4 regions of the Kitasatospora arboriphila genome follow, and region 3 is predicted to be linked to each of the others. Evidence: riboswitches for the same ligand, from Rfam matches in the RefSeq annotation. Region 3 holds a riboswitch; each other region holds the start of a gene.
What was found. A riboswitch is a leader RNA that binds a small molecule or an ion and turns the genes downstream of it on or off. The one in region 3 is predicted to bind cobalamin.
Positions count from the first base shown of each region.

Region 1: another riboswitch for cobalamin. It lies ahead of cobN (cobaltochelatase subunit CobN); the one in region 3 lies ahead of nicT (Nickel transporter NicT).
Region 2: another riboswitch for cobalamin. It lies ahead of ABD353_RS17070 (ribonucleoside-diphosphate reductase subunit alpha); the one in region 3 lies ahead of nicT (Nickel transporter NicT).
Region 4: another riboswitch for cobalamin. It lies ahead of ABD353_RS03550 (cobalamin biosynthesis protein); the one in region 3 lies ahead of nicT (Nickel transporter NicT).

Region 1 covers NZ_BAAALD010000002.1:3,121-6,351, forward strand. The annotation lists gene cobN (cobaltochelatase subunit CobN) at 1-2,093, opposite strand, end outside; cobalamin riboswitch at 2,496-2,646, opposite strand; gene ABD353_RS01175 (cobalamin biosynthesis protein CobG) at 2,719-3,231, shown strand, end outside.
Region 2 covers NZ_BAAALD010000029.1:69,452-72,682, forward strand. The annotation lists gene ABD353_RS17065 (GNAT family N-acetyltransferase) at 15-509, shown strand; cobalamin riboswitch at 1,106-1,237, shown strand; gene ABD353_RS17070 (ribonucleoside-diphosphate reductase subunit alpha) at 1,449-3,231, shown strand, end outside.
Region 3 covers NZ_BAAALD010000026.1:30,534-33,764, forward strand. The annotation lists gene ABD353_RS15710 (phosphatidylinositol-specific phospholipase C domain-containing protein) at 1-638, opposite strand, end outside; gene ABD353_RS15715 (ArsR/SmtB family transcription factor) at 855-1,217, opposite strand; cobalamin riboswitch at 1,300-1,503, shown strand; gene nicT (Nickel transporter NicT) at 1,536-2,651, shown strand; gene ABD353_RS15725 (EamA family transporter) at 2,692-3,231, opposite strand, start outside.
Region 4 covers NZ_BAAALD010000004.1:81,842-85,072, forward strand. The annotation lists gene ABD353_RS03540 (alpha/beta hydrolase family protein) at 1-386, opposite strand, end outside; gene ABD353_RS03545 (helix-turn-helix domain-containing protein) at 491-1,180, opposite strand; cobalamin riboswitch at 1,325-1,544, shown strand; gene ABD353_RS03550 (cobalamin biosynthesis protein) at 1,636-2,613, shown strand; gene ABD353_RS03555 (cobyric acid synthase) at 2,804-3,231, shown strand, end outside.

The DNA of each region.
Region 1 (3,231 bases), on a different contig from region 3:
ACGCCGCCCCAGATCTGCCGGGCGCGCAGGATGGCGAGCACGATGTTGACCCGGTCGGTGCCGGCCGGGGCCTGGCCGAGGACGTGCAGGCCGTCGCGGATCTGGGCGTCCTTGACCTCGCACAGCCAGCCGTCGACGTGCAGCAGGAAGTCGTCGAAGCCGTCGTCCTCGGGCCGCTCGTCCAGGCCGAGGTCGTGGTCGAGCCGGGCGGCCTGGATCAGCGTCCAGATCTGGGCGCGGATCGCCGGCAGCTTCGCCGGGTCCATCGCGGCGATCGTGGAGTACTCGTCGAGCAGCTGCTCCAGGCGCGCGATGTCGCCGTACGAGTCGGCGCGGGCCATCGGCGGGACGAGGTGGTCGACCAGGGTGGCGTGGGCGCGGCGCTTGGCCTGGGTGCCCTCGCCCGGGTCGTTGACCAGGAAGGGGTAGATCAGCGGCAGGTCGCCGAGGACGGCGTCCGGGCCGCACTCGGCGGACAGCGCGGCCGTCTTGCCGGGCAGCCACTCCAGGTTGCCGTGCTTGCCGAGGTGGATCACGGCGTGCGCGCCGAAGCCGCCGTCCTCCTGCGCGGCGGCGATCCAGCGGTAGGCGGCCAGGTAGTGGTGGCTGGGCGGCAGGTCCGGGTCGTGGTAGATCGCGACCGGGTTCTCGCCGAAGCCGCGCGGCGGCTGGATGAGGACGAGCAGGTTCCCGGAGCGGATCGCGGCGAGCACGATGTCGCCGTCCGGGTTCTGCGAACGGTCCACGTACAGCTCGCCGGGGGCCGGGCCCCAGTGCTCCTCGACCTGCTCGCGCAGGCCCTGCGGCAGGGCGGCGTACCAGCGGCGGTAGTCGGCGGCCGGGATGCGGACGGGGTTGCGGGCGAGCTGGTCCTCGGTCAGCCAGTCCTGGTCGTAGCCGCCGGCCGCGATCAGCGCGTGGATCAGCTCGTCGCCCTCGTGGGAGGCGGAGGTCGTGTCCAGGCCCGGCAGGTCGGTGCCCAGGTCCATGCCCTCCTCCCGGAGGCGGTGCAGCAGGCGCACCGCACTGGCCGGGGTGTCCAGGCCGACCGCGTTGCCGACCCGGGCGTGCTTGGTCGGGTACGCGGAGAGCACCAGGGCGAGACGGCGCTCGGCCGCCGGGGTGTGGCGCAGCCGGGCGTGCCGGACGGCGATGCCGGCGACCCGGGCGGAGCGCTCGGCGTCGGCGCGGTAGACGGTCAGGCCGTCCTCGTCCAGCTCCTTGAAGGAGAACGGCACGGTGATCAGGCGGCCGTCGAACTCCGGGACGGCGACCTGGGTGGCGGTGTCCAGCGGGGAGAGGCCGTCGTCGCTCTCCTCCCACTGCGAGCGCGACCAGGTCAGGCACAGGGCCTGCAGGATCGGCCGGTCGAGGGCGGCGAGGGCGCCCGCGTCCCAGGCCTCCTCGTCGCCGCCGGCCTGCGCGTCGGCGGGCCGGGTGCCGCCCGCGGCGAGGACGGTGGTGACGATGGCGTCGGCCCGGCCGAGTTCGGCGAGCAGCTCCGGCTCGGCGCCGCGCAGCGAGGAGCAGTACAGCGGCAGCGCGCGGGCGCCCTCGTCCTCGATCGCGCTGCACAGCGTCTCGACGAAGGCGGTGTTCCCGCTCATGTGGTGGGCGCGGTAGTAGAGCACGGCGACCAGCGGGCCGTCCGAGGCGCGGGCCTGACGCTCCAGCGGGCCCCAGGCCGGGGCGGAGGCGGGCGGGGCGAAGCCGTGGCCGGTGAGCAGCACGGTGTCGGAGAGGAAGGCGCCGAGCTCGGCGAGGTTGGCCGGGCCGCCGTGCGCGAGGTAGGCGTGCGCCTCGGCGGCGATGCCGGCCGGGACGGTGGAGAGCTCCATCAGCTGGGCGTCCGGGGCCTGCTCGCCCGTCAGCACGACGACCGGGCGGGGCCCGGCGAGCAGCGCGTCCAGGCCGTCCTCCCAGGCGCGGCGGCCGCCGAGCAGGCGGACGACGACCAGGTCGGTGCCCTCGACCAGGGCGGGCAGCTCCTCGGCGGACAGCCGGGCCGGGTTGCCGAGCCGGTAGCGGACGGGGCCCTGCGAGGCGCGGGCGCTCAGCAGGTCGGTGTCGGAGGTCGACAGCAGCAGGATCATGCGGAGGGCCTCCCGGCCTGGTCGGTGTTCCACGGCGTGCGGCGGCGCACCGGGGCGGTGGACGGCAGCCCGGTGCGCGGGGCGGAGCGGGGTGCGGTGCGACGGCCTGTCTTCAAGGGTGCTCGGGTGGTCATTCCAGGGGCGCGGGGAACTGCGCAATCCGGATGCGGGCTACCGTGCAAACCGCGGCTTGGCCCGTGCCGTCGTGACACCCACCCCGGATTGCGCAGTTCCCCGTGCCCCTTGTGGTGCACCCGTGATTGTTGAGGACGCGCCCCAGGGGTGCGGCGGACCGCCGCCGGGGTCACCGGGACGGCGGGCGGCGGCTCGGCGCGTCCGGGCGGGACGGCGGAGCCGGGCATGCGGCAGCGCACAGGTCGGGCCTTCCTCGGGGTCCGCGCCCCGGGCTGGTGGAGGACGGCGGGAGTTCCTGGCTCCACGGCGGCTGAGCCGTGGTTACAGTGGCGGGACCGCACCGGATTTGCACCGGTTTCCTCCGCTTGCCGTCGCTGGCGTCGGACGGCCCGCACGGACCGTCCGGCAGCATCGTACGGGGTGGCGGACGGCCGCGGGACTGCACGCGGACTGTGATCCAGACGACGGGGCGCCCCGTCGGACAATCTGTATGCTCGCCGCCATGCCACCGACTCCCGACCCCGCCGGGGCGGGCTCCGCCGTGCCCGACCGGGGCCGGCCGGACGCCTGTCCGGGGGCCCTTCGTCTGCACACGGCCGACGACGGCGCCCTCGCCCGCATCCGCGTGCCCGGCGGACTGCTGACGGTTCGTCAGGCAATGGCGCTGGCCGATGCGGCCGAGGCGCTCGGCGACGGCGCGCTGGAGACCACCTCGCGCGGCAACGTCCAACTGCGCGGCCTGGCTTCGGCCTGCGGCGCGGAACTCGCCGACCGGCTGCGGGCCGTCGGCCTGCTGCCCTCCGACACCCACGAGCGGGTGCGCAACATCGTCGCCTCGCCGACCGCCGGCCTCGACGCCGAGGGGCACGCCGACACCGCTGCCCGGGTGCGCGAGCTGGACGCGAAGCTCTGCGCGGCGCCCTGGGCGGCCGCGCTCTCCGGCAAGTTCCTGTTCGCCCTGGACGACGGCCGCGGCGATGTCGCCGCCCTGAACGCCGATGTG
Region 2 (3,231 bases), on a different contig from region 3:
GGCAGACTGGACGGATGGACGTCGTCATCCGCCGTGCCCGCGAACGGGACCTCGAACCGGCCGGCGAGCTCTCGGTCGAGGTCTACGTCGGTGACGGCTACAGCCTCGCCGAAGGGCCGTACGCCGGGCTCCTCCGCGACACCCGCCGCCGCAGCGAGGAGGCCGAGCTCCTCGTCGCCGTCGACGGCCGGGACGAGCATGTGCTCGGCTGCGTGACCTTCGCGGTCGGCGGTACGGCCTGGGCCGACATCTCGCAGCCGGACGAGGGCGAGATCCGGATGCTGGCGGTCGCCCGGGCCGCCCGCGGCCGCGGAGTCGGCTCGGCCCTCGTCAGGGCCGCGATGGACCGCAGTCGCGAACTCGGCCTGACCGGTATGGCCTTCTCCACCCGCCCGGACATGACGGACGCCCACCGGGTGTACGAACGGCTCGGTTTCCGCCGTGCCCCCGAGCGCGACTGGGCCCCGATGCCCGGCATCGACCTGATGGTCTATGCCCTGACGTTCTGACGTGACTCGCCCCGAACGATTCGTTCGACCGGAGCCCGACCACACCGACACCCGCACCCGCACCCGCACCCGCACCCGCACGTGAACTCGACGAGCCGGGCGGAAGCACCCGCCGGCGACGGTGCCGAGCCGATGCCGATGCCGACGGCATCACCCGACCGAGCCGCCCTCGAACCGCCCCGGAGCCATCGGCGAGTTGCAGAGGCAGGCGGTCAAGGTGAGCCCGACACCGCACCGGAGCCAGGACCGGCGGCACAGCGGCCACCCCACCGCGGCGGAAAGGGACTTGGTCACGGCGGAAAGGGTCTAGCCGCAGAGCCGGCGGTCCTCGCTCCGCGGGATTCGCCGATCCCCTGGGCTCCGGGCCGACCCGTAGAACCGGGCGGCACCCCCGTACCGTCACTCATGACTGCAGATCGTAGGCCATCGGGCCCGCAGACTCCCGCGGCGGTGGCCGTTCCGTGAGCGGAGCGCGGGGGCGACGAGTGGGTCGGGTGTGCCCGAAGTGTGCACGGCCCGTTCGGCGAGGCCGTCGCAGCCACGGACGCGACACGCTGCGTGCACAAGATATGGGGGTACATCAGGGAGACACCACAACATGTATGCTCACTCTCGCTGTCGACGCAGGGGAACCCGGTGCAAGTCCGGGACTGCCCCGCAACGGTGAGCAGGCCCGTGAACGCCCGGGCCCGCGCAGTCCGAGGGCCTGCCGACGGTGTGCCACCGGCTTCCCCGCAGATGCCATGAAGCACAGCTGTACGTCCGGGCCTCGCGGGTGGGCCGGGTGGCGACGCGCACCCCCGACACGGTCGGGCGGTGCCGGTCTCCCCTGCCACGCGCATGCCCGGACGCGCCCCCGGCCCCCGGCCCGGGGGTGTCCGAAGCGTCCGCTGCCGCCACAGGAGAGAGTGCGCCTTGACCGTCGCTGCCTCAGTCACCCTGCCCTCCCAGGGATCCGCCGACAACGACCGGCCCGACCCCGGTGCCGCGCTGCTCCGGCTGCTCACCGACCGCAGCACCGACCTCCCCCAGGTGGACCCCGGCCACGTCGCCGCCGCCGCGCTGCGCGGCCGCCACGCCGGTTCGGACTTCGCCGAGCTCCGCGGGCTGGCCGTGGAGGCCGCCGCGTCGATGATCGCCGAGGACCCGCAGTACTCGAAGCTCGCGGCCCGCCTGTTGGCGCTGGAGATCCGCGACGAGGCGGTCTCCCAGGGCGCGGTCACCTTCGCCGCCTCGATCGCCGTCGGCCACGCCGAGGGCCTGATCGGCGACACCACGGCCGCGTTCGTGGCCAAGCACGCGGCCGCCTTCGACGCGCTGGTCGACCTGCAGGGCGACGACCGCTTCGAGTACTTCGGCCTGCGCACCGTGCAGTCCCGCTACCTGCTGCGCCACCCGATCACCCGCAAGGTGGTCGAGACCCCGCAGTACTTCCTGCTGCGCGTGGCGGCCGGTCTCGCGGTCGGCGACACCGAGAAGTCGGTGGCCGAGGTGGCCGAGCTCTACCGGCTGATGAGCCGTCTGGAGTACCTGACGTCCTCTCCGACGCTGTTCAACTCCGGCACCAAGCACCCCCAGATGTCGTCCTGCTACCTGCTGGACTCGCCGCTGGACAACCTGGACTCGATCTACAACCGCTACGCGCAGATCGCCCGGCTGTCCAAGCACGCCGGCGGCATCGGCCTGTCCTACTCGCGGATCCGCTCCCGCGGCAGCCTGATCCGCGGCACCAACGGCCAGTCGAACGGCATCGTGCCGTTCCTGCGCACCCTGGACTCCTCGGTCGCCGCGGTCAACCAGGGCGGCCGCCGCAAGGGCGCGGCCTGCGTCTACCTGGAGACCTGGCACGCCGACATCGAGGAGTTCCTGGAGCTCCGCGACAACACCGGCGAGGAGGCCCGGCGCACCCACAACCTCAACCTGGCGCACTGGATCCCGGACGAGTTCATGCGCCGGGTGAACGCCAACGAGGACTGGTCGCTGTTCTCCCCCGCCGACGTGCCCGAGCTGGTCGACCTGTGGGGCGCCGACTTCGACGAGGCGTACCGCAAGGCCGAGCAGGCCGGCAAGGCCGTCCGCACCATCCCGGCGCAGACCCTGTACGCCCGGATGATGCGCACCCTGGCGCAGACCGGCAACGGCTGGATGACCTTCAAGGACGCCTCCAACCGGGCCGCCAACCAGACCGCGCTGCCCGGCCGCACCGTGCACTCCTCCAACCTGTGCACGGAGATCCTGGAGGTCACCGACGACTCCGAGACGGCCGTCTGCAACCTCGGCTCGGTGAACCTGGGCGCCCACGTGGCCGCCGGCGCCACCGCCGCCGACCTGCTGAACGCGATGGACTGGGAGCGCCTGGACGCCACCGTCCGCACCGCGGTGACCTTCCTCGACCGGGTCATCGACATCAACTTCTACCCGACCACCGAGGCGGGCACCTCCAACTCCCGCTGGCGGCCGGTCGGCCTCGGCGTGATGGGCCTGCAGGACGTCTTCTTCCAGCTGCGGATCGACTTCGACTCCGCCGAGGCGAAGACCCTCTCCACCCTGATCTCCGAGCGCATCATGCTCACCGCCTACGAGCGCTCCGCGGACCTCGCCGAGCAGTTCGGCCGCCACGAGGCGTACGGCGAGACCCGCGCGGCCCGCGGCGAGCTGCACATCGACCACTTCGGTGCCGCCGCCCCGCAGTGGACGGAGCGCTGGGACGCGCTGCGCGCCC
Region 3 (3,231 bases):
TTGCCCTCCTCGACGGTGCCGGGGATGACGTCCACCAGGACCCGGCCGGCGAGGGCGTCGCGGGTCGGCCAGTTGCCGGCCTTCGCGGCCTCGTCGAGGTTCGGGTAGCTGCCGCCGCCGGGCTTGGCGAGCAGGTCGGCGGGGCGGAAGACGGCGCTGCCGAGGTGGGCGGCTATCAGGGCGTCCAGCTGGGCCGGGCCCATGCCGCGGTTGGCGGCGAACCCGCCCTTGAGCTCCAGCTTGACGACGAGCGGGCCGCTCGACGGGTGGGCGGCGAGCCAGATCCGCAGGTCGTCGAGGCAGTACTCGAGGTTCTTGTTGGTGCCGCCGCTGTACAGCGTCGCCGGGCCGGTGGCGGCGGTGCAGTTGTTGGCGTTGCCGAGCGGGTTGGAGTGGCTGACCTTCCACTCCTTGGTGACGGTGTCCGTCCACGCGTCGAGCTCGATCATGCCGGTGCCGGTGTCCAGGCTCTGCGCGAGGAAGGGGAAGGCGGCCGGGTCGTAGGTGTTGTGGATCCCGACGGCGGTGGCCGAACCGAACGGCAGGCCGCCGCCGGTGGCGGCGCCGGACTGGTGCGCGGGGAGCAGGGTGGCGGCCGCGGCCAGCAGCCCCACGGCGAACGTACGGCGAAGCTTCACGGGTGTCTCCTCGTCAGGAGCCTGGGGACGGCGGGCCGGACGGACCGCCTCCGGAAGCATGGGCCACCGGAACGGCTTCGAGGTGACATGACAAGAAAACTTGGCTGAAGCTGACCCCCCGTCCCGCTGACAAACCGTCAGGAAGCCCTCATACCGTGCAGGGGGCCGTACCGTGCAGGGGTTCCTGCCGTGCGGGCGGTCGTTCCGAGCGAGCGCTCAGTCGGCGCGCCCCAGCACCCCGTGCTCCAGCACCTCGGCCACCGCGGTGTCGGTCAGCCGGTAGCGCACCACCCGGCCGTCCCGCTCGCCCTCGACCACGCCCGCGGCGCGCAGCAGCCGCAGCGCCTGGGAGACCGCCGGATCGCGCATCCCGGTGGCCAGCGCCAGGTCGGTGACGGCCAGCGGTCCGGTGGTGTGCAGGGCGAGCAGCAGCGCGAGCCGCCCCGGGTCGGCGAGCAGGCCGAACACCTCCGCCCAGGCCCGGACCCGCCCGGTGTCGCCGATCCCGGCGATCGCCTCGCAGACCCGGTGCCCGTCGATGGTGCGGTGGCCTGCGCGATCGGCGGGGAGGAGGTGCATGGCGGCATTCTCGCAGGCCGACCGGCCGTGATCTACGACACCTGCGCGGTTGTGCAGGCTTGCAGCTGTCGGTCCGTCACCCCTACGGTGGAGCAGCCGTGGTGTTCGGGAAGACCGGTGCAGGACCTCAGGGTCCGAGTCCGGAGCGGCCCTCGCCACTGTGAACGGGGAGTCAATCCGTACCCCTCGCGGGTCACTGGGCGCAGGCGCGCCCGGGAAGGCCGGGTACGGGCACCGTCAGAACCTCCCCGTGAGCCAGGAGACCGGCCACGGCACCTCACGACGTCATTCCACGAGGTGCTGGAGCGTGAACCGCAGATGACCCTGCCCGCAACCGGTACGGCCGCGCCGCCGACCGCCCCCGGCCTGCCCGCCTTCCGCTGGCGCCGGGAGGACACCCTCCGCACGGCCGGCCTGCTGGCGGTCATCCTGGCGATGCACGTGGCCGCCTTCGGCACGCTCTTCCTGCTGGTCGTGCCGGAGCGCTACGAGGTCGGCACCCAGGTCTTCGGCGCCGGACTCGGCATCACCGCCTACACCCTGGGCATGCGGCACGCCTTCGACGCCGACCACATCGCCGTGATCGACAACACCACCCGCAAGCTGATGGCCGACGGCCGGAGACCGGTCTCGGTGGGCTTCTGGTTCGCCCTCGGCCACTCGTCGATGGTGGTGCTGATGGCCGCCCTGGTCGCGGGCGGCGCCCAGCTGGCCGGGGTGCTGATGGACGACGGCTCGACCACCCACCAGGTGCTCGGCACCATCGGCACCACCGCCTCCGGCGCCTTCCTCTACCTGATCGCCGCGCTCAACCTGGCGGCCCTGCTCGGCATCCTGCGGGTCTTCCGGGCGATGCGGGCCGGCACCTTCGACGAGGCGGAGCTCGAACGGCAGCTCGACTCGCGCGGGCTGATGAACCGCGTCCTGCGCCGCGCCACCCGCTCGATCTCCCGCCCCGGCCAGATGTTCCCGGTCGGCATGGTGCTGGGCCTCGGCTTCGACACCGCCACCGAGGTGACGCTGATGGTGATGGCCGGTTCGGGCGCCGCGGCGGGCCTGCCCTGGTACGCGATCGTCTGCCTGCCGCTGCTGTTCGCCGCCGGGATGAGCCTGTTCGACACCCTCGACGGCACGTTCATGAACTTCGCCTACCAGTGGGCGTTCTCCAACCCCGTCCGCAAGGTGTTCTACAACCTCGCCATCACCGGCCTGTCGATCGCGGTGGCCTTCGTCATCGGCACGATCGAGCTCGTCGCGGTGCTGCACGACAAGCTGGGCCTGAGTGACCCGGTGAGCGGCTGGATCGCCGGACTCAGCCTGGACAACGTCGGCTTCGTCATCGTCGGCCTGTTCGTGGTGGTGTGGGCGGCGGCGATCGGCTACTGGCGGATCGCCCGGGTCGAGCAGCGCTGGACGCCCGGCGGGGCGGGCTGAGGTGGCCCGCGGGCGGCCGCCCCGAACGGCGGACGGGGTGTCAGCCCGCCGCCAGCAGCAGCGTGCCCGCCACCGCGAGGCCCGCGCCGAGCAGTTGGACGCGCCGCAGCCGCTCCTTGAGCAGCCCCCGGGCCATCAGCGCGGTGACCACGGGGTAGAGCGAGGCCAGCACCGCGGCGACGGCCACCGACCCGCGGTGCGAGGCGGCGGCGAAGGCGGCGTTCGCGGCGACGTCGGCCGCCCCGACCGCGGTCAGCGCGGGCAGGCTCCGCCGCAGCGTCCCCGCTGCGCCGGGCTCCCGCCCGCGGCGCCCGGCCAGCAGGACGCCGCCGCCGACCGCCACGTTGCAGAGCCGCTGCACGCACAGCACGAGCAGCAGCCCGCCGCCGTCGGAGGCCCGGGCGACCAGGGCCATCACCGTGCCCATGCCGAGGGCCGCCGACAGCGTCAGCACCAGCACCCGCAGGCCGACCGTGCCGCCGCCGCGCCCGCCCCGCCCGGCCAGCCCGCCCCCGAGCACGGCGCCCGCGATGCCGCCGGCCTGCGCCGGGCCCGGGCGCTCCCCGAGCAGCAGCCCGAG
Region 4 (3,231 bases), on a different contig from region 3:
GAGGCCGGGTCGCCGAGGTGCACCCGGGCGGTCACCCGGACCTCCGTCCCGCTGTACAGCGAGCCGGCGCCGGTGGCGAGCAGCCGGCGGGTGACGCTCTGCGGCCCGGTGGCCAGCACGTCGCCGACCACCGCGTGCCCGCCCCCGGCCCACTCCAGGGCGTAGCGGCCGGGGCGCTCGGTCTCCACGCTGCGGGTGAGCATGACGCGGTCCGCGGCCAGCTCCTGCACCCGGATGCCCGGTCCGCCCGCCTGCCCGGCGGCCGCGAAGGCTCCCGCGAACCCGGGCCGGACGGCCCGTTCGGACACCCGGCGGCCGATCAGCAGTGCCGCGGCACCCGTCCCGACGGCGGCGGCCGCGACGATCGCGGCGGTTCCCCAACGCATGGCGCTCCCGGTGTGGCGGCACGGACATGGCGATCCCAGTCCACGCCCCGGCCCGGGAGCGGGCCACCCGGGCGGGTCCGTCCGGGCGGGTCCGTCCGGGCGGGTCAGACCGGCACGTCGGTGCCCCGGCGGGCCAGCAGCTCCCAGAACCGCTCCGCGAGCGGCCGGGCCGGCGGACGGGCGGCGTCCGGCACCGACGAGCCCCAGTGCCCGGGGACGAGGTACTCGTCCTGCAACTCGGCCAGCACCCCGCCCAGCAGGTCGTGCGGGACGGGCACGATCCGGCCCACCTCCCGCAGCTGCGCCTGCCAGCGGCCGTCCACCACCTGGCGCAGCCGCCGGTCCAGGTCGTCCTGACGCCCGGTCACCCGGACCAGCACCCGCAGCGGCAGCCCGAGCACGTGCGCCAGCGCCAGGCCCTGCTCGCCGTCCGCGTCCCAGCGTCCGGTGGCCTCGGCCCTCGCGTAGGTCGCCGCACCCACCCCGATCCGGTGCGCGGCCTGCTCCCGGGTGAGCTCCCGGGCCAGCCGGAAGTCCCGCAGGGTCGCCGGCGCGACGCCCATCAGCTGGGCGGGCGGGCACCACAGCGCCCGGGAGAGCGCGATGAACTCCTCCTCCGACGGGAGGAACTCACCGGCCTCCCAGGCCGCCACGTGCGAGGACAGCAGCCGGACACCGTGCGCGGCCATGGCCTCGGCGACCTGCTCCGGGCTCAGGCCGAGCCCGGCGCGGTGCGCCCGCGCGGCCGGCGGGGAGAACGGCACCGGAGGCGGTGCGGACGGTCTGCGTCGCATGCGACAAGAACGTACGGGCGCCCGCACGGCACCACCCACACGCCGAACGCACGAACCCGGCCCCGGCGGAACCGCCCGGCGCTGGAGGATCGTACGGGGCGGGCGGCGACGGAATCCGGCGACGGAGTGTGACCAAGCCCTCCGGAGGCTTTGTTGACTGGTGGTCGGAGCGCGTGATGGGATCTCGGGGCCATACGGAGGCATGCAGAGGAAGCCGGTGCGAATCCGGCGCGGTCCCGCCACTGTCACCGGGGAGCACGCTCGACCTGCACGGTCACGGCGGTCCGCCACAGGGCCGCTGGAAGGCCCGAGCGCGCGCCGGACCCGGAAGCCAGGAGACTCTCGCCGCCGGTTCGTCGATCCAGGGCGCGGACCCTGAGTGAGGACACGCACGCCATGCAGGCTGCCCAGCGGTCACCGCTGCGCCCCGACCGGGGAGCCGGGCCGTGGCCCGTCTGAGCTCCGCCCCCTACCTGCTGGGCGCCGTGGCCGGCCACCTCGCCGACACCGCCCTCGCCGACCCCCGCCGCGGCCACCCGGTCGCCCTCTTCGGCAGCGCCGCCGGACGCCTGGAGCGCCGGCTCTGGCGCGACCACCGGGGCGCCGGCACCGCCTTCACCGCGCTGAGCGTGGGCGCCGTCGCGGCCGGGGCCGCCCTCGCCGACCACGCGCTGCGGGGCCGTCCCGCGGCCCGCGCCGCGCTCGCCGCGGCCGCCGCCTGGACGGTCCTCGGCGGCACCTCGCTCACCCGGGAGGCCCGCGCGATCGGCCGCTCCCTGGAGGCCGGCGCCCTCGCCGCCGCCCGCGGGCGGCTCCCCCACCTGTGCGGGCGCGACCCGAGCGCCCTGGACGAGCAGCAGATCGCCCGCGCCGTCGTCGAGTCCGTCGCCGAGAACACCGCCGACGCGGTCGTCAACGCCCTCACCTGGGGCGCGCTGGCGGGCACCCCCGGGCTGCTGGCCTTCCGGGCCGTCAACACCCTGGACGCGATGGTGGGCCACCGCTCGCCCCGCCACCTGCGCTTCGGCTGGGCCTCCGCCCGGCTCGACGACGTGGCGGGCTGGCCGGGCGCCCGGCTCACCGCGCTGCTGACCGTCGCCGCCGCGGAGCACCCGCGGGCCGCCTGGAAGGTCTGGCGGCGCGACGGGTCGTCACACCCCAGCCCCAACGCCGGACAGGCCGAGTCGGCCTTCGCCGGCGGCCTCGGCGTCCGCCTCGGCGGCACCCTGCGGTACGGCGAGCGTGTCGAGCACCGCCCCGTCCTCGGCGCCGAACTCCGCCCGGTCGCCGTCGCGGACATCGAACGCGCCTGCCGCCTCTCCCGCCGCGTCGGCATCCTGGCCCTGGCCGTCACCACGGCCGCCCGCGGCCTCACCGGCCTGGCACGGGGACGTCGGGGGCGGGATGCCCGTGAGCCGGGGAGGAAGCGATGACGGCGGTTCGGCGGGTCGCCGGGTGCGCAGGAGGAGTACGGGCCACTCGCGGGCGCACCGGACTGGTCGGCGCCCCCGGGATGCCCACCGTCGCGGCCGGCGTGCCCACTCGCGCCCCGGGAATGCCGGCCGTTGCGGCCGGGACGGCCGTTCTCACCGCCGGCGCCACACGTAAGCAAGGGAGTGTCACGTGACGAAGGCTCTGCTGGTGGCAGGGACGACCTCGGACGCGGGCAAGAGCGTGGTCACGGCGGGGATCTGCCGGTGGCTGGCCCGGCAGGGGGTGCGGGTGGCGCCGTTCAAGGCGCAGAACATGTCGCTGAACTCCTTCGTCACCGCGGACGGCGCCGAGATCGGCCGCGCCCAGGCGATGCAGGCGCAGGCCGCCATGGTGGCGCCGGAGGCGGCGATGAACCCGGTGCTGCTGAAGCCGGGGGCGGACGGCCGCAGCCAGGTGGTGCTGCTCGGCCGGCCGGTCGCCGAGGTCGGGGCGCTGGACTACCGCGAGCGCAAGCCCGTCCTGCTGGAGCGGGCGCTGGAGTGCCTGGCGGACCTGCGCAGCCGGTACGAGGTGGTGGTCTGCGAGGGCGCCGGCTCGCCCGCGGAGATCAACCTGCG